One region of the Kutzneria viridogrisea DSM 43870 genome, then DNA from elsewhere that is predicted to be linked to it. Evidence: riboswitches for the same ligand, from Rfam matches in the RefSeq annotation. Region 1 holds a riboswitch; each other region holds the start of a gene.
The links. Region 1 has a riboswitch for cobalamin ahead of KALB_RS16295 (CoA-acylating methylmalonate-semialdehyde dehydrogenase). Riboswitches for the same ligand answer to the same signal wherever they lie in the genome.
Positions count from the first base shown of each region.

Region 2: it holds a riboswitch for cobalamin, as region 1 does, so the genes downstream of both, nicT (Nickel transporter NicT) here and KALB_RS16295 (CoA-acylating methylmalonate-semialdehyde dehydrogenase) in region 1, are expected to answer to the same signal.
Region 3: it holds a riboswitch for cobalamin, as region 1 does, so the genes downstream of both, KALB_RS32975 (CbtB domain-containing protein) here and KALB_RS16295 (CoA-acylating methylmalonate-semialdehyde dehydrogenase) in region 1, are expected to answer to the same signal.
Region 4: it holds a riboswitch for cobalamin, as region 1 does, so the genes downstream of both, KALB_RS06750 (FecCD family ABC transporter permease) here and KALB_RS16295 (CoA-acylating methylmalonate-semialdehyde dehydrogenase) in region 1, are expected to answer to the same signal.

Region 1 is NZ_CP007155.1:3,626,652-3,633,975, forward strand. Features, by position in the region: gene KALB_RS16285 (ribonucleotide-diphosphate reductase subunit beta) at 1-533, opposite strand, end outside; gene KALB_RS16290 (ribonucleoside-diphosphate reductase subunit alpha) at 542-3,367, opposite strand; cobalamin riboswitch at 3,605-3,812, opposite strand; cobalamin riboswitch at 3,913-4,043, shown strand; gene KALB_RS16295 (CoA-acylating methylmalonate-semialdehyde dehydrogenase) at 4,077-5,573, shown strand; gene KALB_RS16300 (acyl-CoA dehydrogenase family protein) at 5,579-6,718, shown strand; gene KALB_RS16305 (enoyl-CoA hydratase/isomerase family protein) at 6,718-7,324, shown strand, end outside.
Region 2 is NZ_CP007155.1:4,430,324-4,437,647, forward strand. Features, by position in the region: gene KALB_RS19485 (non-ribosomal peptide synthase/polyketide synthase) at 1-741, shown strand, start outside; gene KALB_RS19490 (MFS transporter) at 738-1,982, shown strand; gene KALB_RS19495 (MbtH family protein) at 1,988-2,188, shown strand; cobalamin riboswitch at 2,293-2,510, shown strand; gene nicT (Nickel transporter NicT) at 2,652-3,761, shown strand; gene KALB_RS19505 (GDSL-type esterase/lipase family protein) at 3,786-4,961, opposite strand; gene KALB_RS19510 (TetR/AcrR family transcriptional regulator) at 4,966-5,577, opposite strand; gene KALB_RS19515 (FBP domain-containing protein) at 5,574-6,068, opposite strand; gene KALB_RS19520 (cytochrome P450) at 6,156-7,324, opposite strand, start outside.
Region 3 is NZ_CP007155.1:7,620,954-7,628,277, reverse strand. Features, by position in the region: gene KALB_RS32985 (glycoside hydrolase family 32 protein) at 1-1,636, shown strand, start outside; gene KALB_RS32980 (histidine phosphatase family protein) at 1,738-2,310, opposite strand; cobalamin riboswitch at 2,352-2,493, shown strand; gene KALB_RS32975 (CbtB domain-containing protein) at 2,523-2,738, shown strand; gene KALB_RS32970 (CbtA family protein) at 2,758-3,492, shown strand; gene KALB_RS32965 (bifunctional 5,10-methylenetetrahydrofolate dehydrogenase/5,10-methenyltetrahydrofolate cyclohydrolase) at 3,537-4,358, opposite strand; gene KALB_RS32960 (cyclodeaminase/cyclohydrolase family protein) at 4,355-4,945, opposite strand; gene KALB_RS32955 (DUF3046 domain-containing protein) at 5,565-5,759, shown strand; gene recA (recombinase RecA) at 5,935-6,978, shown strand; gene KALB_RS32945 (regulatory protein RecX) at 6,989-7,324, shown strand, end outside.
Region 4 is NZ_CP007155.1:1,446,712-1,454,035, reverse strand. Features, by position in the region: gene KALB_RS06760 (LamB/YcsF family protein) at 1-454, shown strand, start outside; gene KALB_RS06755 (tetratricopeptide repeat protein) at 591-1,592, opposite strand; cobalamin riboswitch at 1,698-1,880, shown strand; gene KALB_RS06750 (FecCD family ABC transporter permease) at 1,974-2,969, shown strand; gene KALB_RS06745 (ABC transporter ATP-binding protein) at 2,998-3,762, shown strand; gene KALB_RS06740 (ABC transporter substrate-binding protein) at 3,759-4,727, shown strand; gene KALB_RS06735 ((2Fe-2S)-binding protein) at 4,720-5,379, shown strand; gene add (adenosine deaminase) at 5,379-6,386, shown strand; gene KALB_RS06725 (putative bifunctional diguanylate cyclase/phosphodiesterase) at 6,374-7,324, opposite strand, start outside.

The DNA.
Region 1 (7,324 bases):
TTCTCGGGCGTGCCGGTGCGGAACTCCGGGTCCTCCAGGTGCTGGGTGTAGTCCAGCGCCCACGCGGCCTTGTCGGTGATCGAGGGCACCTCGCGGTACATGTTGAACAGCTCGCCCTCGTCCAGGCCGAGGCTCTCGCAGATGTACTGGAAGGTGTGGGTGTGCACGGCCTCCTCGAAGGCCTGGCGCAGCAGGTACTGGCGGCACTCGGGATTGGTCAGGTGCCGGTACACCGCGAGCACGATGTTGTTGGCCACCAGGGACTCCGAGGTGGCGAAGAAGCCCAGGTTGCGCTTGATCATCAGCCGCTCGTCGGCGGTGAGCCCCTCGGCGGACTTCCACAGGGCGATGTCGGCCTGCATGGACACCTCGGTGGGCATCCAGTGGTTGTTGCAGCCGGCCAGGTACTTGTCCCAGGCCCAGTGGTACTTCAGCGGCAGCAGCTGGTTCACGTCGGCGCGGCAGTTGATCATCGCCTTCTCGTCGACGGACACCCGTCCGCCCGAGCGGTCGATGCTGCCCAGGCCGGTCATGTCGATGGTCACTGGCAGGCCTCGCAGTCGGGGTCGGTGATGGAGCAGGCAACGGGGGCCTCGGGCACGGGGACCGCGACCGGGGAGACGGCGTTGAGCTTGCCGTCGGTGCCGCGCAGGGTGGACTTCTCCACGTGCGTGGCGCTCTGCGAACGCAGGTAGTACGTGGTCTTCAGGCCGCGCAGCCAGGCCAGCTGGTAGATCGCGTCCAGCTTGCGGCCCGAGGGCTGCGCGATGTAGAGGTTGAGCGACTGGGCCTGGTCGATCCACTTCTGGCGGCGCGAGCCCGCCTCCACCAGCCAGGAGCTGTCCACCTCGAAGGCGGTGGCGTACAGCGCCTTGAGCTCGGCGGGCACCCGGCTGATCGAGCCAAGGCTGCCGTCGTAGTACTTCAGGTCGCTGATCATCAGCTCGTCCCACAGGCCCAGCCGCTTGAGGTCGCGCACCAGGTCCGGGTTGACCACGGTGAAGTCACCGGACATGTTCGACTTCACGTACAGGTTGCGGTAGAGCGGTTCGATGGACTGGCCGACCCCGCAGATGTTGGCGATCGTCGCGGTGGGCGCGATGGCCATCACGTTGGAGTTGCGCATGCCCACGGTGCGCACGCGCTCGCGCAGGCTGTCCCAGTCCAAAGTGGATGAACGGTCCATCTCAAGGTCGGCGCCGCGGGCGTCGGCCAGCAGCTGGATGGAGTCGATCGGCAGAATGCCCTGGCTCCACAGGGAACCCTCGAAGGACTCGTACCGGCCGCGCTGCTCGGCCAGGTCGGTGGAGGCCGAGATCGCGTAGTAGCTGATCTCCTCCATGCTGCGGTCGGCGAACTCCACCGCCTCCTGCGAGCTCATCGGCAGGCGCAGGGTGTAGAGCGCGTCCTGGAAGCCCATCAGGCCCATGCCTACCGGGCGGTGGCGCAGATTGGACCGGCGTGCCTCCGGGATCGTGTAGAAGTTCACGTCGATCACGTTGTCCAGCATGCGGACCGCGGTGCGGACCGTGCGCTCCAGGCGGGCGTGGTCGATGCCCTCCGGGGTGACGTGCTGGGCCAGGTTGATCGACCCCAGGTTGCAGACCGCGACCTCATCGACCGTGGTGTTCAGGGTGATCTCGGTGCACAGGTTGGAGGAGTGCACCACACCCGAGTGCTGCTGCGGGGAACGCAGGTTGCACGGGTCCTTGAAGGTGATCCACGGGTGGCCGGTCTCGAACAGCATGGTCAGCATGCGCCGCCACAGGTCCTTGGCCTTGACCCTGCGGTACACCTTGATCTCACCGCGGTCGGCGGCGGCCTCGTACTCGCGGTAGCGCTGCGCGAAGACGTTGCCGTAGCTGTCGTGCAGCTCGGGCACCTCGTCGGGGGAGAACAGGGTCCACTGGCCGTCGGCCCGCACCCGGCGCAGGAACTCGTCGGGCACCCAGTTCGCGGTGTTCATGTCGTGGGTGCGCCGCCGGTCGTCACCGGTGTTCTTGCGCAGATCGAGGAACTCCTCGATGTCCACGTGCCAGGTCTCCAGGTAGGCGCAGACCGCGCCCTTCCGTTTTCCTCCCTGATTCACCGCGACCGCCGTGTCGTTGGCGATCTTCAGGAAGGGCACGACGCCCTGCGAGGACCCATTGGTGCCCTTGATGTGCGCGCCGATGCCGCGCACCGGGGTCCAGTCGTTGCCCAGCCCGCCCGCGTACTTGGAGAGCAGGGCGTTGTTGCTGATGCCGTGGAAGATGCTGGTGAGGTCGTCGTCCACGGTGGTCAGGAAGCAGGAGGACAGCTGTGGGCGGGTCGTGCCCGAGTTGAACAGCGTCGGCGTGGAGCACATGAAGTCGAAGCTGGACAACAGGGTGTAGAACTCGATCGCGCGCGCGTCCCGGTCGTCCTCGCGCAGCGCCAGGCCCATGGCCACCCGCATGAAGAACGCCTGCGGCAGCTCGTAGCGGGTGCCCGCGTGGTGCAGCAGGTAGCGGTCGTACAGGGTTTGCAGGCCCAGGAACTGGAACCGCAGGTCCCCGTCGGGCAGCAGGGCGGCGCCCAGCCGGGCCAGGTCGAAGGTGCCCAGCTCGGGCTCCAACTGGCCCAGTTCGATGCCCTTGGCCACGAACTCGGCGAAGTAGCCCGGGTACAGCCCGGTCATCTCCGCGTGGCTGGCGGTGCGCGCCTGGCCGGCGAGGTAGCTCAGCGCCTCGGCCCGCGCCTTGTCCAGCAGCAGCCGGGCGCTGACCAGCGAGTAGTTCGGGTCGTTCTCGACCATCGTGCGCGCGGCCATCACCGGCGCGAGGGTCAGCTCCTCGGCGGTGATGCCGTCGTAGAGGTTGCGCCGGGTCTCGGTCAGCACGGCCGCCGCCGAGACCGCCTCCAGTCCGGCGCAGGCCTCGGTGATCACCAGCTCCAGGCGGCCGGCGTCCAGCGGCTCGACCGTGCCGTCGGGGCGGCGCACCGAGATCGCCGGGCGGCTCGGCGCCGCCTGCGGCTCCACCTCGCGGGCCTTGGCGTGCTCCTCGCGGTACAGCACGTAGGCGCGGGCCACCTTGTGGTGCCCGTCGCGCATCAGTGCCAGCTCCACCTGGTCCTGGATCTGCTCGATGTGCAGCGGGCGCTCGGGCCCGGCGTGGCGCATCAGTGCCAGCTCGACCTGGCCGGTCAGCTCGGCGACCACCTCGCGGACCCGGGAGGAGGCGCCCGCCTCGGCGCCCTCCACGGCGAGCCAGGCCTTGGCCAGCGCGGTGGAGATCTTGGCGGGGTCGAAGGCGGACACGTCGCCGTTGCGGCGGATGACGTGCACCGTCGAGGGTGTGTCGCCGGCGGCGGCCAGTCGGCCGCCCGCCTCGGACTGCACGGACATGAGGGAGCTCCAGGTTGTTCAGGGCAGGTGTGTACGCCCGGTGGCCAGGACGGCGGCCACCGGTGAAGTGGGGGAGTGCGGGGAGCCGGGCTCAGCCCGTGGGTGGTAACTGGGTCACGCCGGTCTCCTCGCTCGATCCGACCAAAGGCCCGGTCTCCAGCGGGTGCGGCGTCAGTGCGCGGCGCGGCCGCGACCTGTGCACGCTGCCCTCCCTCGGGACACCGGACGTGCGCGCCGGTGGCGCGCACACCGATGGCAGGTCTTCGGACTCGTGGGCGGCCGGGCGTACCCGGACCTACTGGCCGTCGCTTCCCAGGCTCACGCCCAGTGCTGTCTGACGGCGGTCGTTCCCACTCACCGCTGCGGGGCAGTCCCGGATTCGCACCGGGTTCCCTCTTGCCTCGCCGGGTTGAGCGCCCGGCGAACCATCGACGCGGCAGATACTACATGTAGGGGTGGGCTCTCGTGCGCAACCCAAGATGGCGGTGTGTCGGCGCGGGGTGACCGGGATCTCCTCAGGGTTCCGACAGTCGGCATCGACATAGTCGGACGTCCTACTCTATGGTCCGAAATCGAGCCGCGGTGCAGGGAAGCTGGTGCGAGTCCAGCGCGGTCCCGCCACTGTGACCGGGTGCAGCCCCGGGAGTCAGACACCGGCCGTGGCCGTCACGTGTTGTCCACGAGGATGGAGAAGACACGCATGGCAGTCATGCGCGAATTGACGCACTTCGTTGGTGGCAAGCACATTCCGGGCAGCTCTGGTGCCTTCGGTGACGTGTGGGACCCCAACACCGGTCAGGTCCAGGCGCGGGTGCCGCTGGCCGACCGGGCCGAGACCGAGGCGGCCATCGCCGACGCCGAGCGGGCTCAGCAGGAGTGGGCCGCCTGGAACCCGCAGCGCCGCGCGCGCGTGCTGCTGCGCTTCCTGGACCTGGTGCAGCGCGAGATGGACCCGCTGGCCAGGCTGCTGGCCAGCGAGCACGGCAAGACCGTGCCCGACGCGCGCGGGGACATCCAGCGCGGGCTCGAGGTCGTGGAGTTCGCCGCGGGCATTCCGCACCTGCTCAAGGGTGAGTTCACCGACGGCGCGGGCACCGGCATCGACGTGCACTCCCTGCGCCAGCCGCTGGGCGTGGTCGCGGGCATCACCCCGTTCAACTTCCCCGCGATGATCCCGCTGTGGAAGGCCGCCCCCGCGATCGCCTGCGGCAACGCCTTCGTGCTCAAGCCTTCCGAGCGCGACCCCTCCGTGCCGCTGCGGCTGGCCGAGCTGTTCCTGGAGGCTGGTCTGCCGCCGGGCGTGTTCAACGTGGTCAACGGCGGCAAGGAGGCCGTGGACACGCTGCTCACCGATTCCCGTGTGCGGGCAGTGGGCTTTGTCGGCTCCTCCGAGATCGCGCAGTACATCTACTCGACCGCCGCGGCGCACGGCAAGCGCGCGCAGTGCTTCGGCGGGGCCAAGAACCACATGATCATCATGCCGGACGCGGACCTGGACCAGGCCGTGGACGCCCTGATCGGCGCGGGCTACGGCTCGGCCGGTGAGCGCTGCATGGCGATCTCGGTGGCCGTGCCGGTCGGCGAGCAGACCGCGGAAGCCTTGCTGGACAAGCTGATCCCGCGCGTGCGGGCGCTGAAGATCGGCACCTCCCAGGACGAGACCGCCGACTACGGGCCGCTGGTCACCCGTCAGGCCGTGGACCGGGTCCGCGAGTACATCCAGTCCGGTGTGGACGAAGGCGCCGCACTGGTGGTGGACGGCCGCGACTTCGTGTTGCCCGGACACGAGAAGGGATTCTTCCTCGGCGGCAGTCTGTTCGACAACGTCGGTACGGACATGAGGATCTACCGCGAGGAGATCTTCGGCCCGGTGCTGTCCATCGTGCGCGCCGGCGACTACGAGCAGGCGCTGCGGCTGCCCACCGAGCACGAGTACGGCAACGGGGTGGCGATCTTCACCAGGGACGGGGACACCGCGCGGGACTTCACCCGGCGGGTGGACACCGGCATGATCGGCGTCAACGTGCCGATCCCGGTTCCCGTTGCCTACCACACCTTCGGCGGCTGGAAGCGGTCCGGGTTCGGCGACCTCAACCAGCACGGACCGGACTCGATCCGGTTCTACACCAAGACCAAGACGGTCACCACGCGCTGGCCAGCGGGCACCAGGCAGGGTGCCAGCTTCGTTATCCCGACGATGGCGTGAGCCCGGTGTTCACCCTCAGCGAGGACCAACGGGCCATCGCGGCCACCGCCGCGGAGTTCGCCCAGGAGCACTTGGCGCCCAACGCCGTGCAGTGGGACCAGGACAAGCACTTCCCGGTCGACGTGCTGCGCAAGGCCGCCGAACTGGGCATGGGCGGGGTCTACGTGCGCGAGGACCTCGGCGGCAGCGGACTGTCCAGGATGGACGCCGCGCTGATCTTCGAGGCGCTGGCCACGGGCTGCCCGTCCATCGCGGGCTACCTGTCCATCCACAACATGGTCGCCTGGATGGTCGACACCTTCGGCAACGACGCGCAGCGCGCCCGCTGGGTGCCCAACCTGTGCTCCATGCAGTCCCTGGGCAGTTACTGCCTGACCGAGCCCGAGGCCGGTTCGGATGCCGCCGCTCTGCGCACCCGGGCGGTGCGTGACGGGGACCACTACGTGGTCGACGGGGTCAAGCAGTTCATCTCCGGGGCGGGTACCTCCGAGGTGTACGTGGTCATGGTGCGCACCTCGGGCAACGGGGCGCGCGGCGTCTCGGCGCTCGTCGTGGAGAAGGGCTCGCCGGGATTGTCCTTCGGCCCCAACGAGAAGAAGATGGGCTGGAACGCCCAGCCCACCCGGCAGGTGATCTTCGATGGCGTCCGGGTCCCGGTGGCCAACCGGCTGGGCGCGGAGGGCGACGGGTTCAAGATCGCCATGCGCGGGCTCAACGGCGGGCGGCTCAACATCGGGGCCTGCTCCCTGGGCGGCGGCCAGGCCGCACTGCGCCAGGCGATCGCCTACCTGGAGACCCGCAAGGCCTTTGGCACCAACCTGATCCGCTCGCAGGCCCTGAGGTTCCAGTTGGCGGACATGGACACCGAGCTGGAGGCGGCCAGGACCCTGTTGTGGCGGGCGGCAACGGCCCTGGACTCCGGGGACCCGCGCGCGGTGGAATTGTGCGCCATGGCCAAGCGGTTCGCCACCGACACCGGGTTCGCGGTGGCCAACCGGGCGCTGCAACTGCACGGCGGTTACGGTTACCTGGCCGAGTACGGCATCGAGAAGCTGGTGCGGGACCTGCGGGTGCACCAGATCCTCGAGGGCACCAACGAGATCATGCGCGTGATCGTGTCACGCGGGTTGACGGGAGCGGCGTGATGGACACCGAGGACGTGTTGCTGCGCAGGGACAGCGGGCTGGGCCGGATCGTGCTGAACCGGCCGAAGGCCATCAACGCGCTGACCCACGCCATGGTGCAGCAGATCGACGTGGCGCTGGGGGAGTGGGCGGCCGAGGACGAGGTGCGCGCCGTGCTGATCACCGGCGTGGGCGAGCGCGGGCTGTGCGCGGGCGGGGACATCCGGTCCATCCACGCCGACTCCGTGTCCGGGAACCGGGCCTCGCTGGCGTTCTGGCGGGACGAGTACCTGCTCAACCACCACATCGCGAACTACGCCAAGCCCTACGTCGCGATCATGGACGGGATCGTGATGGGCGGAGGGGTCGGCGTGTCGGCGCACGGCTCGGTGCGCGTGGTCACCGAGCGGACCAAGCTGGCCATGCCCGAGGTGGGCATCGGCTTCGTGCCCGACGTGGGCGGCACCTACCTGCTCTCGCGTGCCCCGGGCGAACTGGGCACGCACCTGGGGCTGACCGCGAGCGTGGCCACCGGTGCCGATGCGATCCACTGTGGACTCGCCGACCACTTCGTACCCAGCGGGCGGCTGCCCGCCTTCCTGGAGTCCTTGGCGCTCAAGGGACCCG
Region 2 (7,324 bases), 800 kb from region 1:
CACTGGGCCGCCGCACTCGATGACGGCGCCCTGCCACTGGATCGCGACGTGCCGGTCCGGGGCGTGGCGTCCCGGGCGGTCTCGGTCGAACTCGACGCCGAGGACACGGACACGCTGCTGCGCAGGGCGCCCACGGTCTACCGCACGCGGGTGAACGACGTGCTGCTCGCCGCGCTCGCCTGGGCACTGACACGGTGGACCGGGCGCGACCGGATCAGCATCGACCTGGAAGGACACGGGCGCGAGGACATCCTCGACGACATCGACCTGTCCCGGACCGTGGGCTGGTTCACCACCGTGTTCCCGGTCGCCCTCGACGTGACTGCGGGGGAGTGGCGGGGACTGGTCAAGTCGGTGCGCAGGCAACTCCGCGCCACACCTGGTAACGGGTTCGGGTTCGGCGCGCTGCGCTACCTCGGTGCCCCACAGGTACGGGAACGGCTGACCCGTACCGGCCCCCGGCTGGCGTTCAACTACCTCGGGCAGTGGGACGCGACCGGGGACCAGGAGCTCGACGGGCTGTACCGGGCCTCGCTGGGATCCCTCGGTCAGGACCAGGACCCGGCCGACCGGGGCTCGCACCCGGTGGAGGTGGTCGGCGGGGTGACCGGCGGACGGCTCGGCTTCGCCTGGTACTACCAGCCCGACCTGTTCGACGAGGCCACCATCGAGGCCGTCGCCGCCGACTTCGCCACCGCGCTGCGGCACATCGCCGGTGACTGCCGGGGCGGTGCCCGATGATCCCGCTCTCGCGCAACCGCAACTACCAGGTGCTGTGGGGCAGCCAGGCGCTGGCCGAGCTGGGGTTCAGCGCCTCGGTGCTGGCTTTCCCGTTGCTGGTGCTGGCGGTGACCCAGTCCCCGGTGGCGGCTGGCCTGGTGATGGGCATCGACTCGGCGGCCCAGTTGCTGGCCGGTCTGCCCGCGGGGGCGCTGGCCGACCGCTGGGACCGCAAGCGGCTGATGCTGTGCTGCGAGGCGGCGCAGGCCGTGGCCGTCGCGGCGCTGGTCGTGGCGCTGTGGCTGGGCGTGGCCGACGTGCCGCTGATGGCCGGGGTCGCCGCGGTGATGGGGACCTGCCGTGCCCTGTTCGAACCCGCGGAGGAGGCGAGCCTGCCCAGGGTGGTGCCCGCCGAGCAGTTGGGGCAGGCCGTCGCGCTGAACTCGGCGCGCGGGTACTTCGGCCAGATGACGGGCAACGCGCTCGGCGGTGTGTTGTACGGAATCCGCGCGTGGCTGCCGTTCGCACTGGACGCCGTGACGCACACCCTGGCCTTCGTCGGCCTGCTGTTCCTGAAGATGCCGAAGCAGGAGCGTGCCCGCGCGCCCCTGCGCGAGCTGCACCTGGAGATCGCGGCGGGCCTGCGCTGGCTGGTGCGGCAGCCGCTGCTCCGCGTGATCGCCCTGTGCGCGGTCAGCCTGAACTTCTTCTTCTACGCCTACTACCTGGTCGTGGTCGCCCTGGCCCGGCAGCGCGGGGTGCCGGAGTTCGAGATCGGGCTGATGGCCTCCGTGCTCGGGGTCGGGGGCATGCTGGGCGCCCTGCTCGCTCCCTGGCTGCTCAAGGTGCTCAGCCCGTACCTGTCGATCATCAGCGTGTTCTGGGCGCTGGTCGCGCTCACCCCGCTGGCCCTCGTGCTGCACAACGGCTACCTGCTCGGTGCCCTGTTCTGCGGCATGTCCCTGCTCACCCCGACCGCCAACACGACGATCATGACCTACCAGTTGCTGCTCACCCCCGACGAACTCCGGGGCCGCACAGCTGGGGTGATGAGCGTCGTCGCGGGCATCGCCAGCACGGCCGGACCCGCGGTGGGCGGTCTGCTCGTGGAACTGGCTGGCGGGGAGGTCGCCGTGCTGGTGTGTACCGGGGGCATCGCGCTGCTGGCCGTGCTGGCTACGGCGAACAGGACGCTGCGCCGATTCCCCCGACAGGCCGAAGCCACACCACTGGCCGGGTTTCTGCCTCAACAAGAAAGGTGACGACAGTGCGAGACGACATCAGCTACCAGGTGCTGGTCAACGACGAGGAGCAGTACTCGCTGTGGCCGCTGGACAACGAGGTGCCCGCCGGGTGGCGAGCAGTGGGCAAGCAGGGCAGCAAGCAGGAGTGCATGAGCTACGTGGACGAGGTGTGGACCGACATGCGCCCGCGCAGCCTGCGCGAGCAGATGGCCGCCAACAGCTGACCAGCGCTGTGCCCGGGCCGAACCCGGCTCGGGCACAGCCCCCGGCCGCCGCTACGGCCAGGCCGTTCTGACCCGCGGCCTGTCAACTGCCACTGGTTGGCAGCTAGGCTGCCTCCGCCAGTGGTTCACCAGTTCCCCGCGAGCTGGTGAGGCAACAGGGAACCCGGTGTGAGACCGGGACTGCCCCGCAGCGGTGAGTGGGAACGACCGCCGTCATCGAGCACTGGGCCGCACGGCCTGGGAAGCGACGGCCAGTAGGACCGCCGGAGTGATCCGGCGGGTGCCCGCGAGTCCGAAGACCTGCCACCGGTGCGTGTGCCGCCCGGCGCGCGCGAGGTCCGGAGTCGCTCGGGCGGGCTCACGGTCGCGACCGGTCACCGGACCTCTCCCCACGCTCACGAGGAGAGAGCCGTGCGCCAGCCCCCGCTCGCCGCCACCCGTCCCGGAACGGGAGGCGGTCGGCATGTCCGCGACTGACCGCGCTCCCGCCCGCACCCCGATGCTGGGCACCCGGCGGGACTGGGTGCGCATCGGCGGGGTGTTCGCCGTGATCGCCCTGCTGCACGTGGTGGCTTGGGGGATGCTGCTGCTCGCCGTCATCCCCGGCCACTACGCGGTGGGCACCCAGGTGTTCGGCATCGGGTTGGGCGTCACCGCCTACACCCTCGGGCTGCGGCACGCCTTCGACGCCGACCACATCGCCGCCATCGACAACACCACCCGCAAGCTGATGGCCGACGGCAAGAAGCCCGTGTCGGTCGGGTTCTGGTTCGCCCTCGGCCACTCGACGGTGGTGCTGGTACTCGCGGTGCTGATCGCGGTCGGCACCCGCGTGGTCGGCACGCTCACCGACGAGGACTCCAGCACCCACCAGGTCCTCGGGCTGATCGGCACCAGCGTGTCCGGGCTGTTCCTGTACCTGATCGGCGCGCTGAACCTGGTGGCGCTGGTGGGCATCGTGCGGGTCTGGCGCTCGATGCGCCACGACCGCTTCGACGAGGCCGAACTGGAGGCCAGGCTCAACGAGCGCGGGCTGTTCAACCGCTTCCTGGGCCGGGTCACCCGCTCGATCAGCCGGCCGGGCCAGATGTACCCGGTTGGGCTGCTGTTCGGGATCGGCTTCGACACCGCGACCGAGGTCACGCTGTTGGTGCTGGCGGGCAGCGGGGCCGCCAGCGGGCTGCCGTGGTACGTGATCGTGGTGCTGCCGCTGCTGTTCGCCGCGGGCATGACCCTGCTGGACACGCTGGACGGCACGTTCATGAACTTCGCCTACCAGTGGGCCTTCGCCAACCCGGTGCGCAAGGTCTACTACAACATCGTGATCACCGGCCTGTCGGTGGCCGTCGCCCTGCTGATCGGCAGCATCGAGCTGATCGGCCTGCTGCGGGACAAGCTCGGCCTCACCGACCCGGTCACGGGCTGGATCGCCGACCTGGACCTCAACAACGTCGGGTTCGTCATCGTGGGCCTGTTCGTCGCGGTGTGGGCGGTGGCCATCGCCTACTGGCGGATCGCCGGGGTGGAACAGCGCTGGACCACGCGGTTCGGCCAGGGGATCGGCCACCAGTAGCTGGTCGGGCCCACCAACCAGGTTTCAGGCGCCGAGGCCCACGAAGGCGCCGTTGGCGGTGAAGGCCAGCTTGGCGAAGCGCTCGCCGATGCGGCGGTGGGTGGCGGCGTCCGGGTGGAGGTCGTCGGGCAGCGGCAACTCGGTGGAGTCCGACTCACCGTAGAGCGCGCGGCCGTCCAGGTAGTGCAGGTTCGGATCCTGGGCGGCCCGCTGCGCGACGATCCGGGCCAGTTCGTCCCGGATGACGCCCAGGGTCAGTTTCCCGCTCGCACGGTCCGCCGGATCGCCCGTGGCCCGGAACCGCAGTTGGCCGGTGCTGAAGTCCGGGGCGCTGGGACCCGGCGTGTCCTCGTGGATGGGGCACAGGATGGGCGAGACGACCAGCAGCGGCGTGCTGGGGTGGCCTTCGCGGATGGTGTCAAGGAAGCCGTGCACGGCGGGGATGAAGGCGCGCAGGCGCATCAGGTCGGCGTTGACCAGGTTGATGCCGATCTTGACGCTGATCAGGTCGGCGGGGGTGTCGCGCATGGTGCGGGCGGTGAACGGGTCGAGCAGGGCGCTGCCGCCCATGCCGAGGTTGACCAGTTCCACGCCGCCGAGCGAGGCGGCGAGCGCGGGCCAGATGGTGGTGGGGCTGGCGGCGTTGGAGCCGTGGCTGATCGAGCTGCCGTGGTGGAGCCACACCCGGCGGCCCCGGTCCGGTGCGGGCTCGACGGGCGAGTCGGTGCGCAGGGCGAGGAGTTCGGTGGTCTCGTTGTGCGGCAGCCAGATCTCGAGGTCCTTGACGCCCTCGGGCAGGCCGGTGAAGCGCAGGGTGCCGGCCGTGCCGGGCTGGTGCTCGGCGGTCCCGGTGGCCATGTCGATGGTCAGCGTGTTTCCGCCCGGAACGCTGCCCTGGCCGACCAGGCGGCCGTCGACGAGTAGGTCGTACAGGCCGTCCGGGAGGGGTGGGACGCCCACGTAGGCCCGCTTGGTGGGCCGCGCGTCCAGTTCGACGGCGGTGGCCCTGGTGCGGAAGACCAGCCGTACCCCGGAGGGCTGGGACTCGGCCATGGCCAGTTGCCCGTCGGAGTACTGGGCGCGGGCCCAGGCGGGCAGCCGGTGCGGCAGCACGCCGTGCTCGGTGCGCTCCACCTCGATGGCGCCGCGCAGGAGGTCCGCGGTGACGGGCGTGGTGATCCAGTCGTGCTTGCTGTGCATCGCTCTACCTGTTGGTCGAAGTGTTCGCGTGGTCCGGCTCCGCCGGTGCGGGCCAGTTCCGCAGCAGGGCGTCGAGGGCGTCCAGGATCCTCGTCCAGGTCACCTGCGAGTCCGGGGCGCTGTGGCTGAACCCGCCGGACAGTTCCAGGCTGACGTAGCCGTGGAAGACGCTGCCCAGCAGCCGGACCGCGTGCGTCTGCTCCGGCTCCGTCAGGTCGTAGCCGCGCAGGATCGCCCGCGTCATCTGTGCGTGCCTGCCACCGGCGCTGGCGGCCGCCGCCTCCGGGCTGAGCCGCAGCTGGGCCGCGGCATAGCGGCCGGGGTGCTCCCTGGCGAAGTCGCGGTAGACGTTGGCCAGGGCGGTCAGGGCGTCCTTGCCCGCCCGCCCGGCCAGCGCGGCGGCGCCCCGGTCGGCGAGCTCCTCCAGTGCCAGCAGGGCGATCTCGGTCTTGAGGTCCTGCGAGCTCTTCACGTGCGAGTACAGACTCGCGACCTTGACCTCGAACCGCCTGGCCAGCGCCGAGACGGTCACGTTCTCGAAGCCCACCTCGTCGGCCAGTTCGGCGCCCGCCTGGGCCAGGCGTCGCGTGGTCAGTCCCGGCCTGCGCGCGGTCACCCGAGCACCTTGCCCAGGAAACCGGCCAGGTTGGCCGTGGTCCGCTCGATCTGCTCCGCCAGCGTGATCGACTCACGAAGCCGCCCGCCGGGGTCGACCCGCTTCTTCCCGCGCAGGTACAGCGAACAGTCCAGGTCGGTGCAGATGTAGGCGCCCACCGAGTTGCCCTGCTGCCCGGTCTGCCCCGCTCGCCGCGCGGTCATCAGCGAGACCCCGTCCCCCGGGTGCGTGGTCAGGCACAGCGAGCACATGCTGCGTCGTCCCCGCCCGGCGTAGGGCGCGGCCAGCCGCAGCGCGACCCCCACGAACCCGTCGCCGGACTCGGTGACCAGGTAGGCCCGCTGTGGTGCGGCGGGCTCCCGCCACCCGAGGAAGTCCAGGTCCTCCCATGGCCGCGCGGCCAGGTCCCTGGGCACGGCCAGCCGCTTCGCCTCGCCCTTGGTGCAGTTGACGAAGGACGCGCGGATGTCGGGTTCACTGGCCGGTCTCATAGGCAGCAGTCTACAGGTGCTCGCCAAATGGGACCACCTATTAAGCATATACCTAAAGGTATTAGGCAGGCTGAGGGCGCGCGGGGATCAGTGCATGAGCCGCAGCGGCAGGCGTTGGAGGCCGCGGAAGCTGACGTTGGGCCGCCAGCCCAACTCCTCGCCGGTCAGCTCGATCTTGCTGTAGCGCCGCAGCAGTTCCGCCAGCACGACGGCGGTCTCCATCTTGCCGAGGGCTGCGCCGAGGCAGTAGTGCGGGCCGCCGCTGAAGGCCAGCGTCTTGATCCCGGTGCGGGTCACGTCCAGGCGCTCGGGGTCGGCGTAGCGCGCCGGATCGCGGCTGGCCGCCCCGAACAGCAGCATCACCTTGGCCCCGGCGGGGAGCACGGCATCGTCGAGCACGACCTCCTCGTCCAACAGCCTGGAGACGATCTGCACGGGTGCGTCGTACCGGGTGATCTCGTCGATGGCGCCGGGGATCAACTCGGGATCCTCGCGCAGCAGTTGGAGCTGGTCGGGGTGACGCAGCAGCGCCAGCAACCCGTTGCCGACCAGGTTCACCGTGGTCTCGTGGCCCGCGACGAACAGGAACAGCACGTTGGCGATGATCTCGTGGTCGGTCAGGCGCACACCGTCCACCTCGGCGTGCACGAGCAGGGACAGGATGTCCTCCCGGGGCGCGGACCTGCGCCGGTCGAGCTCACCGGTGACGTACTCGCGGAACTCGGTCTCCGCCCGGTTCATCGCCACGGTGTCCTCGGCGGTGATCGAGGGGTCGATCACGCGGCTGATCTGCTCGGTCCAGTGCCTGCACTGGTCCCGGTTGTCCGTGGGCAGGCCGAGCAGCTCGCAGGTCACGGTGACCGGCAGGGGCAGCGCGAGGCTGTCGATCAGGTCGGTCTCGCCCTCGCCCACGGCGTCGAGCAGCCGGTTGGCCTCGGCGGCCACGCGCGGCTGTAGCCGTTCCACGGCGCCGCGGGTGAACACCCTGCTGATCACGCCGCGGATCCGCCGGTGTGCGGGCCCGTCCAGCATGAGCATCCAGTTCCGCACGCTGCGCACGAGCGGGCTGTCCACGCCGCCGCGGCGCTGGGCCCAGGTCGTGTTCCGGTAGAACTCGCTGGAGACCCCGGGCGCGCGCAGCACCGCGTCCACGTCGGCGTAGCGCGAGAGCACCCAGTAGCCGAAGTGCGACTGGTGGATCGGATCGGTCTCGCGCAGCCGCCGGTAGATGGGGTACGGGTCGGTGCGCACCGCCG
Region 3 (7,324 bases), 4.0 Mb from region 1:
GGTGCTGGACCGGCAGACCGGTTACAACAGCGAGCAACTCGCCCGGATCACCTGGGACACCAGCGAGGTGCGAGGGCAGGCCGTGTACCTGGAGGTGGTGGACGAGGCCACCGGCCAGTGGGGGCACCTCAACCTGGACGACGTGCGCACCAGCGCGGTCGGGGACGCGGGCAACGGCCTGACCTCCGTCCGGCTCGGCTCCGCCAACCAGCCAGGCCCGACCGAGGGTCCGGCGGCCGCGCGCTACGCGGTGGACCCGCTGCGCCCGCAGTACCACTACACGCCGTACCAGGGCTGGATCAACGACCCGGTCGGCCTGATCCAGTGGCGGGGCACCTACCAGCTCTTCGCGCAGTTCAACCCGGCCAGCCCGTTCTGGGGGCCGATGCACTGGGCACACGCCCAGTCCCCGGACTCCGTGCACTGGACCAACGCCCCGGTCGCGCTCACCCCGCCCGCGCCGGCCGGTCCGTCCGACACCACCGGGGAGTGGTCCGGCAGCGCGGTGGCGGACAACGGCGCGCTGCGGCTGTTCTACACCCACTACACCGACACCGCGGCGCACCCGGGCGCGATCCGCGAACAGGTCTGGTCCGCCACGAGCACCGACGGCACCACCTTCACCCCCGGCGCGGGCAACCCAGTCATCCCCGGCCCGCCCGCCGAGGCCGAGGCGGGGTTCCGCGACCCGAAGGTGTTCCGGGACCCGCACGACGGGCTGTGGAAGATGGTCCTCGGCTCCGGGCACGGCGGCGCGGGCAAGGTGCTGCTGTACTCCTCGCCGGATCTGCGGGCGTGGACCTACCGGGGCGTGCTGCTCAGTGGCGACGGCTCCACCGGCGGGATGTGGGAGTGCCCCAACCTGATCCAGGTCGACGGCCGCTGGGCGCTGCTGGTCTCCACCAACGGCGGCGAGCACTACTTCCTCGGCGACTTCACCGGTTCCACCTTCACCCCCACCGCGTCCGGGCAGTTGGACAGCGGCCCGAACTTCTACGCGGCACAGGCGTTCACCGACTCCTCCGGCCGCCCGCTGCTGGTGGGGTGGATGAACAACGGGGACGCGTTCGACCCCAACCGGCTGGACGGCTGGTCCCAGGCCGAGACGATCACCCGGCAGCTGTCGGTGCGACCGGACGGCACCCTGGGTTCGGCACCCGTCAGCCAGCTCGACCGCCTGCACGGCACACAGCTCGCGCGGCGCGGCGGGACCGCGGTGCCCACCGCCGCGCCGGTGCCGATCGCCGACGGCGCCTCGCTGGACCTCCGGACCGGCTTCGACCTCAGCCGGTCCAGCGCCACCACGCTCGGGCTCACCCTGTTCGCCAGCAGCGCGGAGCGAGTGATCCTCAGTTATGAGCCCGCCACCCGGCAACTCGTCCTCGACACGAGGAATTCCGGTTACGGCCAGGGTTCGGTGTCGCACGTGACCTCGGCGCCCGACGCGCAGGGGCGGCTGAACCTGCGCGTGCTGACCGACCGGTCCTCGATCGAGGTGTTCACCGGGGACGGCAGGTCACTCACCGCGCGGGTCTATCCGCGCTACACGCAGTCCACCGGTGTCACCGCGTTCGCCACCGGCGGGGAGGCGCGCCTGCTGCCCACCGAGGCCTGGGCGATGACCAGCGCCTGGTAGTCCCGAGTCGTTCCGCTCCAACGGGTGCGGGCTGACGGCGGGCGGAACTCCTTGCTGTCGTTGGGATCCGATCCTCATCGAGAGGGCGCCCTGCTCGCCGCCTACGAGGGTGGGGCCGTGCGAGCAGGGGGCAGCGGGTGGCCGGTCTCGCGCAGGGTCCACCGCCCCGGTCCGCCGTAGAGGTGGGTCAGCGTCAGCGGGGCCACGTCGAAGCGCCAGAACGAGGCGGGAGGAGCTTGCACGCAGTGCACAATCGCGGCGCGGACCACCGAGGGCGAGGTGATCGCGACTATCCTTCCCCTGTCCGGCAAGCAGTCCAGCCAGGAGCCGACCCTGGCCAGCAGTTGCCGCACCGTCTCGCCGCCGTGCGCGTCCGCGTCCGGATCGGACAGCCACGCCATCAGCCCGGCGGGGTCCTGTTCCTGCACCTCCGCCAGCGCGCGCCCCCGCCACGAGCCGCAGTCCAGATCCGACAACCCGGGGTCGGTCACCGGGGTGAGACCGAGAACCGTTGCCGTTTCGAGACAACGGCGTTCGGGCCCGCACCGCACCTCGTCCACACGGGACGGCGTTTCCAGTGGATCCGTTGTCCCGCAGAGGGATTCGTCATCGGCGAAGCGTGCCTCACGGACCGCTTCGGTGGCCCCGTGGCTGATCAGGAAGATCCGGTTCATGGTGACCATGCTCTCCCAACCTGGTCGGCTGATTGACACTGGCTTCACACGCTGACTACGGTCCGCTCGATCGACGTAACGGAGTAAGCCGGTGAGATCCCGGCACGGTCGCGCCACTGTGTGCGGTCCACCTCAGCCGAGGTGGCCGTGAGTCAGACACTCCGTCGTCGTGAGCACCAACTAGTGGGTCGCGCAAGCCCAAGGAGGTTCCCGTGAGCATCGCCTCACCCTCACCGATCGCCATTCCCATCCCCGTCCGGATCCCACTCCGCGAAGTGCTGCCCTGGGCAGTGTTCATCGGGGTGCTCGCCGTTGTCCTGCTCTACTTCGTCGGCGCCGAGCAGGGCGCCACCTCGCTGGTCTCCGGCCACTACGTGCACGAGTTCGTGCACGACGGCAGGCACCTGCTCGGCTTCCCCTGCCACTGAGCCGGGGGAGCGCACAACCATGATGAGAACCCTTCTGGTGCGGGGCATGCTCGCCGGTCTCGCGGCCGGTGTGCTCGCACTGGTGTTCACCTGGCTGCTGGGTGAGCCCCTGGTCGGTTCGGCCATCGACTTCGAGTCCGCCGAGGCGGCCGCTGCCGGTGAGGCGGCCGAGCCGGAGCTGGTCAGCCGGGGCGTGCAGAGCACGCTGGGCCTGGCCACCGGCGTGCTGCTCTACGCCATCGCCTTCGGTGGCCTGTTCGCGCTGGCCTTCGCCATCGCCTACGGGCGGCTCGGCCGGATCAGCGCCAGGTCCACCTCGCTGCTGCTGGCCCTGGCCGGTTACCTGTCGGCGTTCGTGGTCCCGTTCCTGAAGTACCCCGCCAACCCGCCCTCGGTGGGCAATCCGGACACCATCGGGGAGCGCACCGGCGCGTACTTCCTGATGGTGGTGCTGTCCATCGGGTTGGCGGTGGCCGCGACCTACCTGGGCCGCAGGCTGCTGCCCGGCCTTGGCACCTGGAACGCCGCGCTGGTCGCGGTGCTGGCCTTCGTGGTGGCGGTCGCGGTGGTGCAGCTGCTGCTGCCCGCCATCAACGAGGTGCCCAAGGAGTTCCCGGCGGCACTGCTGTGGAACTTCCGGGTCGTCTCGCTGGGCACGCAGCTGGTCATGTGGGCGACCATCGGCCTGCTGTTCGGTGCGCTCGTGCAGCGCAAGCTGCGCACCGAGTCCCAGCTCACGGCCCAGCCGGTGTAGCACCCGGTGGGTGCGGCCCCACCAGCCGGTGGGGCCGCACGCACTCACTGACCGGCCGCCGCGATCACGTTGCGCAGCAGCAGCGCCGTGGTCACCGGCCCCACCCCGCCGGGCACCGGGGTCACCGCGCTGGCGATCGGCTCCACCGCCGCGGTCTGCACGTCCCCGACCAGGCCGCCGTCGGCGGTCGGGTTCGTGCCCACGTCGATCACCACGGCCCCCGGCCGCACGTGCTCGGCGCCCAGCATCTCCGGCCGCCCCACGCAGGCGACCAGCACGTCCGCCCGGCTGGTCTGCGCGGCCAGTTCCTTCGTGTGCGAGTGGCACACGGTGACCGTCGCGTTCTCCGCGAGCAGCAGCAGGGCGGCGGGCTTGCCCACCACGGTGCTGCGGCCGACCACCACCACGTCCGCGCTCGCCAGCGGGGTGCCGTGCGCGCGCAGCAGCTCCACCACGGCCTGCGCGGTGGCCGGGGCGAAGGCGGGCAGGCCCACCGCGAGCCGCCCCACGCTGGTCGGGTTCGCCCCGTCCACGTCCTTGCGCACGTCGATGTGCAGCCCCACCTCGTCCAGGGTCATGCCCTCGGGCAGCGGGGTCTGGCAGATGATGCCGTGCACCTCGGGGTCGGCGGACAGCTCGCGCAGCGCCCCGCCCACGTCCTGCGAGCGCTCCACGACCCGCACCGAGACGCCCACCTTCTCGGCCGTGCGCACGATGGAGCGCACGTACCAGGCCGTGGCCTCGTCATCGGTGGGCACCAGGATCGCCAGGGTCGGCGTGGTCCCCGCCGCCCGCAGCTCGGCCGCGTCCTCGGCGACCTGGGTCCGGATCGCGGCTGCCACGCTCCGCCCGTCGATCAGCGTCATGCCCGCACCCCTTCCAGCACCCGCCCGATCCGCGACACCTCGGCGGCCAGCTCGGCCCGTGCCGCCTGGTCGGTCATCGCGGCCAGGTTGACCTCCACGTTGACCACGGCCGAGGCCAGCGCCGCCCGCGCGGAGTGCTCGGCCACGTCCACGTCGGAAAGCACGTTCACGTTGGCACCCCGCCTGATCCTCCCGGCCAGTTCCAGCACCCGCTCGGCCACCTCGGCGGTGCGTAGCGGTACTTCGGCGGCCGCACGCAGCGCCTGCTGGATGCGCTCCCCGCGCACCGCCCTGTCCCGCTCGTCCTCCTTGGGCAGTCTGTAGGCCGTGGTGACCGCGGTGAACGCCGCCGCGTCCCGTTCGGCCAGCTCCACCGCCTCGGCACGGCACTGGCCCGCCTCTCGTAGCGCACCGAGCATCGTGGGCTCGTGTTCGGCGTACCTGGGCTTGCCGATGGTCAGGTTGCACACCATCTCGACGAGCCCGGCCGCCATCGCCGTGTGCATCGCGGCCACCGCGCCCCCACCGGGCGCGGGAGCCCGGGAAGCCAGCTGGTCCAGCCAGTCCCCGATCGTCTGATCCCGCATGGGGATCAGGTTAGGCCCACACCGCGCCGGGCAGTTCCCGCCGACGGGGGCCGCTGCCGAACGCGTCGAAACCCGGATGGGGGTGAACGGGCCGAACTGCACAGTGACCTCCCGAGCGCGATGGGTGACATCGCGCGGCGGTGGCCATCCCGGAATCGCTATTGCGCGGTCGAACGGGCGTCCACGATGTGGGCGAATCCCTGGCCAATGGTCAATCACGGGAATCGGGCCCGGGTGTCGTGGCTGGTCACGGGCGCACCGTCCGAATCGATCATGAATTGGTCACGGAAGGGAAACGCGTTGTGGCCGTGTCCAGGGCATAGGGAAGCGCCGCAGGTCGTATGCGGAGCGTGGTGGTGTTATGACTGGCCGCAGACATAGAGAAGCGCCGCAGCCCTCACGCGGAGCGTGGTGGTGTTATCACCGGGGCTGGTCATGTCGCAGACATAGAGAAGCGCCGCAGCCCTGGGGGTCGACTACGGCGCTTCTGCCGTGACTTTCGACTGCCTTAGCGTCGGGGGGATCACGGGCCCAAGACAAGAATAGCGCTTGTGGGCGTGAGGGGAAGACCCTGGGCCCAACTTTTTCGCAAATTGCTCTCGGCGTAGGCTCGGTCACGATGCGCATGACTGTGTTCCGCCGCCGCATGGCTGAGGAGTTCGGCGAGGTCAGGTCCGAGATGCTCGCGCGCGACCACGTGTTCGCCGCGCTGGGCGGCCGCACCGCCGACGAGGCGCTGGAGGCCGGGCTGGACGCCAAGAGGGTGTGGCAGGCCGTCTGTGACGCCTTCGACGTGCCCGCCGAGCGCCGCTGAACCCGGGTGCGGCGTGTCGGTTTCGCACTCGAACAGGTGTTCGGCTAGCCTGGGGCCCCTCGGCTCGCCGCCACTTGTCAGACCCTCCCCGTAGCGTCGGTCCCGACAACCCACGGCGGCCGGGGCACCAGCTCCTCCCAGGGCCGGCCAGACAGACAACCGAGGTGGACTTCCCATGGCACCAGCAGCACCGGACAAGGACAAGGCACTCGAACTGGCCCTGGCCCAGATCGACAAGAACTTCGGCAAGGGCTCGGTGATGCGCCTCGGCGAGGAGCGCCGCGAGCCGATCAAGGTGATCCCGACCGGCTCCATCGCGCTCGACGTCGCGCTGGGCATCGGCGGCCTGCCCCGCGGCCGCATCATCGAGGTGTACGGCCCGGAGTCCTCCGGTAAGACCACGGTCGCCCTGCACGCGGTGGCCAACGCCCAGCGCGCGGGCGGCATCGCCGCCTTCGTCGACGCCGAGCACGCGCTGGACCCCGACTACGCCAAGGCGCTCGGGGTGGACACCGACGCGCTGCTGGTCTCCCAGCCGGACACCGGTGAGCAGGCCCTGGAGATCGCCGACATGCTGGTGCGCTCGGGCGCGCTGGACATCCTGGTGATCGACTCGGTGGCCGCCCTGGTGCCCCGCGCCGAGATCGAGGGCGAGATGGGCGACAACCACGTGGGTCTGCAGGCCCGCCTGATGAGCCAGGCCCTGCGCAAGATGACCAGCGCCCTGAACAACTCCGGCACGACCGCCATCTTCATCAACCAGCTGCGCGAGAAGATCGGCGTCATGTTCGGCTCGCCGGAGACCACGACCGGTGGCAAGGCGCTGAAGTTCTACGCCTCGGTCCGGCTGGACGTGCGCCGCATCGAGACCCTGAAGGACAGCGGGGACGCGGTGGGCAACCGGACCCGTGTCAAGGTCGTGAAGAACAAGGTCGCCCCGCCGTTCAAGCAGGCCGAGTTCGACATCCTCTACGGCCACGGCATCAGCCGTGAGGGCTCGCTCATCGACATGGGCGTGGAGCAGGGCATCCTGCGCAAGTCCGGCGCCTGGTACACCTACGACGGCGACCAGCTGGGCCAGGGCAAGGAGAACGCCCGCCGCTTCCTGCTGGAGAACCCGGACGTGGCCAACGAGGTGGAGAAGAAGATCCAGGAGAAGATGGGTATCGGCGCGCAGGTGGACGCCGACGCCGCTGCTCCCGCCCCGGTCGACTTCTGAGCGGCTCGTGATCGAGGACCCGGCCGAGCTGCCACCTGAGAAGGGCGTCGACCTGGTGCGCAAGGCGCAGGACCTGTGCGTGCGGCAGTTGACCGTGCGCGCCAGGTCCCGCGAGGAACTGCGCCAGGCCATGACGAAGCGGGAGATCCCCGAGGAGGTGGCCGAGCTGGTGCTCGGCCGCCTCGACCGGGCCGGCCTGCTCGACGACGCGGCCTTCGCCGAGGAGTGGGTGCGCTCGCGGCACACCCATCGCGGGCTGTCCCGCCGGGCGCTGGTCGCGGAGCTGCGGCGCAAGGGCGTCGCCGACTCGGTGGCGGCGGAGGCCGCCTCGGCGGTGGACGAAGAG
Region 4 (7,324 bases), 2.2 Mb from region 1:
CGGTACCCGCGTGCGCTACGTGAAGCCGCACGGCGCGCTGTACAACGCGATCGTCACGCACGCCGAGCAGGCCGCCGCCGTGGTGGAGGCCGTGCGGCTCTACGACCCGCGACTGCCGGTGCTCGGCCTGCCCGGTTCGCAGTGGCTCGTGCAGGCCGAGGCCGCCGGGCTGACCACGGTGCGTGAGGCGTTCGCGGACCGCGCCTACAACCCCGACGGCTCGCTGGTGTCCCGCCGACTGCCCGGGGCCGTGGTGCACGACGCCGAGGAGGTGGTGGCCCGCTGCACGCGAATGGCCTTGCAGGGCACCGTGATCGCCGTGGACGGCTCGGAGGTGGACGTGCGGCCCCAGTCGTTGTGCGTGCACGGCGACACCCCGGGCGCCGTGCGGATCGCACGCCAGGTCCGCGCCGCCCTGCTCGCCGCCAACGCCCACATCCGCCCGTTCGCCTGACGCAAACACACCGTACGGGAACGTCCGACACGCGGTACGCGAAGCGCCGACACGCGCTGTGCCCCGCGTGTCGGCGCTTCCGGTACCGCGTGTCGGCGCTTCCGGTACGGCGTGTTTGCGCTTGCGGGACTCGCGGTCAGGGGCGGGTCTGGACTTGGCGCAGGGCGTCGGCCTCGGCGGGTTGGCCGGTGACGAGCAGCAGGCCGCGGGCCTCCTCGCACAGCTGCGGGACCTGGGGCGCCGACCAGGCAGCGGCCGTCAGCAGCTCGGCGGCCTCCACCACGTGGCCGCGGTGGTACTCGGCCACGGCCAGGTTGCGGATCGCCCACGGGGACACCGCCAGCTCGATGGACCGGCGCCAGGCGGCGACCGCACCCTCCAGGTCGCGGGCGAACCAGCGGGCCGTGCCCAGGTGGTACGCGGACAGCCAGTTCTCCGGTGCGCGCTCCAGCAGGTAGCGCCAGTGCCTGCCGACGAGGCTGCGGCCAGGAGCACTGTTCGGATCACCAGCAGGCATGTTGCCCGCCAACAGGTCCAGCCAGGGCTGCTGCTCGAAACCCAGGCAGGAGAACGGGGTTGGCCGCAGCGAGGTCTTCATCCTGAACAGTTCCAGTGCACCCCAACCAGATCCGGCGCACAGCAGCTCGGCGGGCTCGTCGTCGGCGAAACGCCACCAGCCTGGCCGGGGGTCACCGGCCCGCACCCGGGTGCCCACGTGCAGCCGGTCCGATCCGGCGGGCAGCCAGAAGTCGACCTGGTAGGGCAGGTCCAGCACCTGGTCCCACTCCCACAGTCGCAGCACCGGGTCCCCGCCGGGACCGTCCACTGTGGCCGCGTACACCAGCGAGCCGCCCGCCGGGGAGAACACCGGCAGGTTGGCGGAGAGCTCGCGCTCGTCCTCCTTGTGCCACAGCGAATGCAGCCGCCCACCCAGTCCGGTGAGGACGGTCACGCGGACCAGCTCGTTCTCCAGCACCAGGGCCGGGACGGTTCTGGAGCGCGCGCAGGACAGGTCGGTGGCCGGTCTCGGCCAGGGCAGCACCACAGTTCCCGAACCTGTCGTCAACGGGGGCAACGGGCTTTCGAACCCCGAATCCGCCACCGGAACAACGATCTGGACCTGACGCAGCTGGGTCACCGCTCACTCCCCGACTCGCCTGCGCGAATGCTCCCGACCGCACGCCCGCCTGTCAACTCACGCGTCCCCCAACCAGGTCACGTTGACAGCGCGGCCGACGGCTCCTTACCGTGACCAGGCCGTGGTGACGGGAATCCGGTGCGGTACCGGAGCGGCCCTCGCCACTGTGATCGGGAGTCCACGGCGTACCCGGCGCGAACCGGGGTCACTGGGTGGCAGCACCTGGGAAGGCAAGCCGTGGTCGAAGTACCCGTCAGCCAGGAGACCGGCCACGGCACGCGAAGACCCCCACGAGGTGTTGGAGGCCGGCACCCGATGCCTGCTGCACGCAGTTCGGCCCCGTTCGCACCCCGGGCCCGGTTCACCTTCTTACTGATCGCGATGGCCTCACTACTGCTCGTGACCCTGCTGTTCGGGGTTGCGCTCGGTCCGGTGTCACTGTCCGTCGGCGAGGTGTTCTCCGTACTGGCCAGTCATGCCACTCACGGTGTCACCCAACCTGGCGACGCGATCGTATGGCAGGTCCGGGCGCCGCGCGTGCTGCTGGGCGCGGTGGCCGGCGCCTGCCTCGCGGCCACCGGGGTCGCCGTGCAGGCACTGGTCCGCAACGCGCTGGCGGACCCGTTCCTGCTTGGCGTGAGCTCCGGGGCCTCGGTGGGCGCGAGTTCGGTGCTGCTGTTCGGGGCGCTGGCCTGGCTGGGCAGCTGGGCCCTGACCGCGGGCGCCTTCCTCGGCGGGCTGGCGGCGATGCTGGCGGTGTTCGCGCTGGCCAGGACCGGTGGGCGGCTGCCAGCGCTGCGGCTGGTGCTCTCCGGTACGGCCATGGCCTACGTGTTCTCCGCGATGACCAGCCTGCTGATCTACCTGGCGCCGAACGCGGAGGGCGCCCGCACGGCGATCTTCTGGCTGCTGGGCAGCCTGGGCGGCGCCTCGTGGCAGAACCTGCTCATCCCGGCGATCGCCGCCGTGCTCGGGCTCGGATACCTTGCCGTGCAAGCCAAAGCGCTGGACGCCCTGGCCATGGGCGATGAGGCCGCGGGCACACTGGGCGTGGACGTGCGGGCGGTGCGCACCGGGCTGTACCTGGTGACGGCCCTGGTCACCGGTGCGGTGGTGGCGGCTGCCGGGGCGATCGGGTTCGTCGGGCTGATGCTGCCCCACCTGGTGCGGCTGCTGGTCGGCGCCGGGCACCGCAGGGTGCTGCCCGCCAGCGCGCTGCTCGGCGCCCTGTTCCTGGTGTGGACCGATGTGGCGGCCCGCATGGTGGTGGCGCCCGAGGAACTGCCCCTGGGTGTGATCACGGCGGTGTTCGGCGGGCCGGTGTTCCTGTTCCTGTTGCGGCGCAGGAGTTACGCCTTCGGTGGGGTGGCGTCGTGAGAGCGACGAGTACCAGCGAGGAGGTCTCGTGAGTCTGCTCGACGCGCGCGGGCTGCGCTACGAGGTCGGTGGCCAGGCCATCGTGCGGGACGTGAGCCTGGCCGTGGCACGCGGTGAGGTGGTCGGCCTGGTCGGGCCGAACGGCAGCGGCAAGACCACGGTGCTGCGCTCGGTGTTCCGCGCGCTGCGGCCCACCGGCGGTGCGGTCTGGCTGGCTGGGGAGGACCTGTTCTCGTTGCCGCCCAAGCAGGTTGCCAGGCGGATGTCCGTGGTGGCCCAGGACTCGCCGATGGAGTTCGACTTCACCGTGCGCGAGGTGGTGACCATGGGCCGGTTCGCGCACGAGGGCGGCGGCGCGCAGGACGCCGAGGCCTGCCAGCGGGCGCTGGACCTGGTCGGGCTGACCGAACTGGCGGACCGCAGCGTACTGACCCTGTCCGGCGGGGAGCGGCAGCGCGCGCTGATCGCCAGGGCACTGGCCCAGAACGGCGAACTCGTCGTGCTCGACGAACCGACCAACCACCTGGACATCGGCTACCAGCACGAGCTGATGCGCCTGCTGACCGGGCTGGGCATGACCGCCGTGGCAGCCCTGCACGACCTCAACCTGGCCGCGGGCTACTGCGACCGGATCTACGTGCTGCGGGCCGGACTGGTCGTGGCGGCGGGCACTCCCGAGCAGGTGCTCACCGAGGACCTGGTCGAGCAGGTGTTCGGCGTGCGCCCGCACCTGGTGGCCCACCCGGCCAGCGGCCGACCCCAACTGTTGTTCCCCAGCAAGGAGAATCCATGAGACGCGTGCTCGTCACGGTGGCGCTGGCCGCCCTGCTCGCGGGCTGCGGCACCACGCCCGCGCCCACCCCGGCGGGTGCGGGGCAGGCGGTGACGATCACCAACTGCGACCGCCAGGTCACCTACGACAAGGTGCCGACCCGGGTGGTCAGCAACGACATCAACACCACCGAGATGCTGCTGGCCCTCGGGCTGGCCGATCATGTGGCCGGGTACGCGGGCATCGAGGACAAGAACGTGAAGTCCCCGTATGCCAAGGAGTTCGCCTCGGTCAAGCGGCTGTCGGACAAGTACATCAGCAAGGAGGTGGTGCTCGGTGCCTCCCCCGACCTGGTGTTCGCGGGCTGGAACTACGGGTTCAGCGAGGCCAGCGGGGTCACCCCGGACAGCATGGCCGCGCTGGGCGTGCCCACCTACCAGCTGACCGAGGCCTGCCGCCAGCAGGGAAAGACCAACCGAGGGCTGGTCGACCCCATCGAGGCCGCCTTCACCGACCTGCTCAACCTGGGCCGGATCTTCGGCGTCCCCGAGCGGGCGGAGAAGCTGGTCGCCGAGCAGCGCGCCAAGATCGCCGGGGCGCGCAAGCCGGGCGCGGCGGCGCCGCAGGTCTTCCACTACGATTGCTGCGGTGACAAGCAACCGCTGTCCTCGGGCAGGTTCGCGGCCCCGAACTCGATCATCTCGGGTGCCGGTGGCCGCAACGTGTTCGGCGAGGTCGCGGACAGCTGGATCCACGTCTCCTGGGAGGAGGTCGTCGCGCGCCGTCCGGACGTGATCACCATCGACGCCAACGACGACGCGCAGGCACAGCAGATGACCGAGTTCCTGCTCTCCCGCCCCGAACTGGCCGGGCTGCCCGCGATCGCGCACAAGCGCTTCTTCGTGTTGCCCTACGCCAACTGGGTCTCCGGCGTGCGCAACGCCGACTCCGTGGTCGCGCTGGCGGAGTTCCTGTCCCATGGCTGACCGGATCGTGACCGCCGACGCGCTGACCGACCCGGGGGTCGTGGCCGAACTGGTCGCGCTGTCCGGGCGGCAGTGGGCCACCGCGGACCGGCGCGTCGCGGGCACGCTCTGGTGGTACACCACCAGCTCGATCCTGCTCACCCCGTTCCTGACCAGGCTGGCCGAGGTCGACCTCGCGCCCGACCCGGAGCTGTCCGGGGTGCGGCTGCACATCAACCCCGAGGGCCGCCTGCTCAACGCGCAGCCGACCAGGCTGCTGTCCACTGTGGACGAGCTGCCCGGACGGCTGCGCGCGGCCCTGGACGCGGTGCTGCCGGTGCTGGCCGAGGCATCCGGCACGCGGGTGCGCCCGCTGTGGGCGATCACCGCCGACTCGCTGGCCAACGTGCTGCTGCGGGCCTGGCGCGGGCTGGGCGATCCGGACCGGGGCGCGGCACAGGCCACCGAGCTGGCGGCCGCGATCGGCGCGCCGATGCCGGTGCCGAGGTTCGTGGAGGTGGCCGTTCGGGCGGGATCTCCGCCCGTTCGGCTGGTCCGCAGGGTCTCCTGCTGCCTGATCTACCAGGCGGGCTTCGCCAAGTGCGCCAGCTGCCCGCACCAGGAACCCTTCGAGCGGCTGGACCGGATGGCCGAGGCTGCCAGACTGCTCTGATGAGCGAGCTTGCGGAGTTCATCCGGGACGTGCCCAAGTGCGAGCTGCACCTGCACATCGAGGGCACGCTCGAACCAGAGCTGAAGTTCGAACTGGCCGCGCGCAACGGCGTCACCCTGCCCTACCCCGACGCCGCGGCGCTGCGCGCCTCGTACTCCTTCCACGACCTGGCCTCCTTCCTCGTCGGCTACTACGACGGGGTCGGCGTGGTGCGCACCGAACAGGACTTCTACGACCTCGCCTGGGCCTACCTCAGCAAGGCGCACAGCCAGCGGGTGCGCTACGCGGAGGTCTTCTTCGACCCGCAGGCGCACACCTCGCGCGGGGTCGAGTTCGGCACGGTCGTGCGCGGGCTGCGCCGTGCCCTGGTGGACGCGCGGCGGCTGCTCGACCTGCGTGCCGAGCTGATCATGTGCTTCCTGCGCGACTTCTCCGCCGAGTACGCCATGGCCACGCTGATGGAATCCCTGCCGTTCAGGGACTGGATCATCGGTGTCGGGCTGGACTCCGACGAGCGCGGCAACCCACCCGCCAAGTTCGCGGCGGTGTTCGCACGGGCCCGTGCCGAGGGCTACCTGCTGACCGCGCACTGCGACGTCGACCAGGAGAACTCGGTGGCCCACATCCGGCAGTGCCTGGACGAGATCGGCGTGGACCGGATCGACCACGGCATCAACGCGCTGGACGACCCCGAGCTGCCCGGGGAGCTGCTGCGCCGGGGCATCGGGCTGACCGTCTGCCCGGTGTCCAACAGGTTCGTCACCGGGCGGCTGCACCACGAGGCGGTGCGGCGCCTGCTGGACCTGGGGCTGCGGGTGACGGTCAACTCCGACGACCCGGCCTACTTCGACGCCTACCTCACGGAGAACCTGCTCGCGCTGCACGAGGCGATGGACCTCACCAGGCAGGAGGTCATCCAGTTGCAGCGCAACGCCTTCGAGATCGCCTGGCTGCCCGCACGGGTGCGGGACGGCTACCTGGCCGAGTTGACGGCCTACGGCAGCTGAGACAGCCGCTCGGTGATCGCGGTCGCGGGACTGGAGGGCACCAGCACCTCACCCTGGCCCGCGTCCACACCCACGGACCGCAACCGTTGCAGGTGCCCCTCACTGCTCACGCCCAGCGCGGCCACGGGCAGCCCGCAGCTGTGCACGAAGTCCACCAGCGCGGTCACCACCGGCGTGGTGACCAGCGCGGCGTGCTCGTCGACCAGCGAGTCGGTCAGCTTGCGGTCGAGCACCACGCCGTTGAGCGGGAACTCCATGGCCTGCAACAGATCCACGTGCTCGCTGCCGAAGCGGTACAGCACGGTGCCCAGGCCCATCTCGGCCAGCACCATGACGTTGTCGATGATCTCCTCGTCCTGGGCGTCCCCGGCGAGCACGAAGCCCAGCCGCAGCCAGGACGCGTCCAGCCCGGACCTGCCGAGCAGGTGGCGCACCACGCCGACCAGGTCGGGGTCACGCGCCTGGCTGGGCGAGAGGTCCACCACCACCGGCGGCACCCGGTCGCCGAACCGGTCGCGCCAGGCGCCCGTCTGCTCACAGGCCCGCTCCATCAGCCACCGGCCGACGGGCAGCACCACCCCGGTCTCCTCGGCCAGTGCGAGCACGGCATCGTGCCGGTGTAGCGGCCGGCCCGGCGGGGTCCAGGTGACGCGGGTGGTCAGCGCGAGAATGGACTCGTCACTCAGGCGCAGCACCGGCTGGTACAGCGCGTCGAGCTGGTTGTGCTGCAAGGCGCCGGGAATGGTCGCCGCGAGCCGGAACCGGTCCCGGTCCACCGAGTCCTGCTGCGGGTCGTAGAGGTCCCACTGGCCCGCGCCCCTGCGCTTGGCGCGGTGCAGGGTCATGTCCCCGGCCCGCAACAGCTCGATCGGGTCCGTGCCGTGTGCGACCCGGTCCACGATGCCCACGCAGGTGGTCACGGCGAGGCCGTCCCCGTC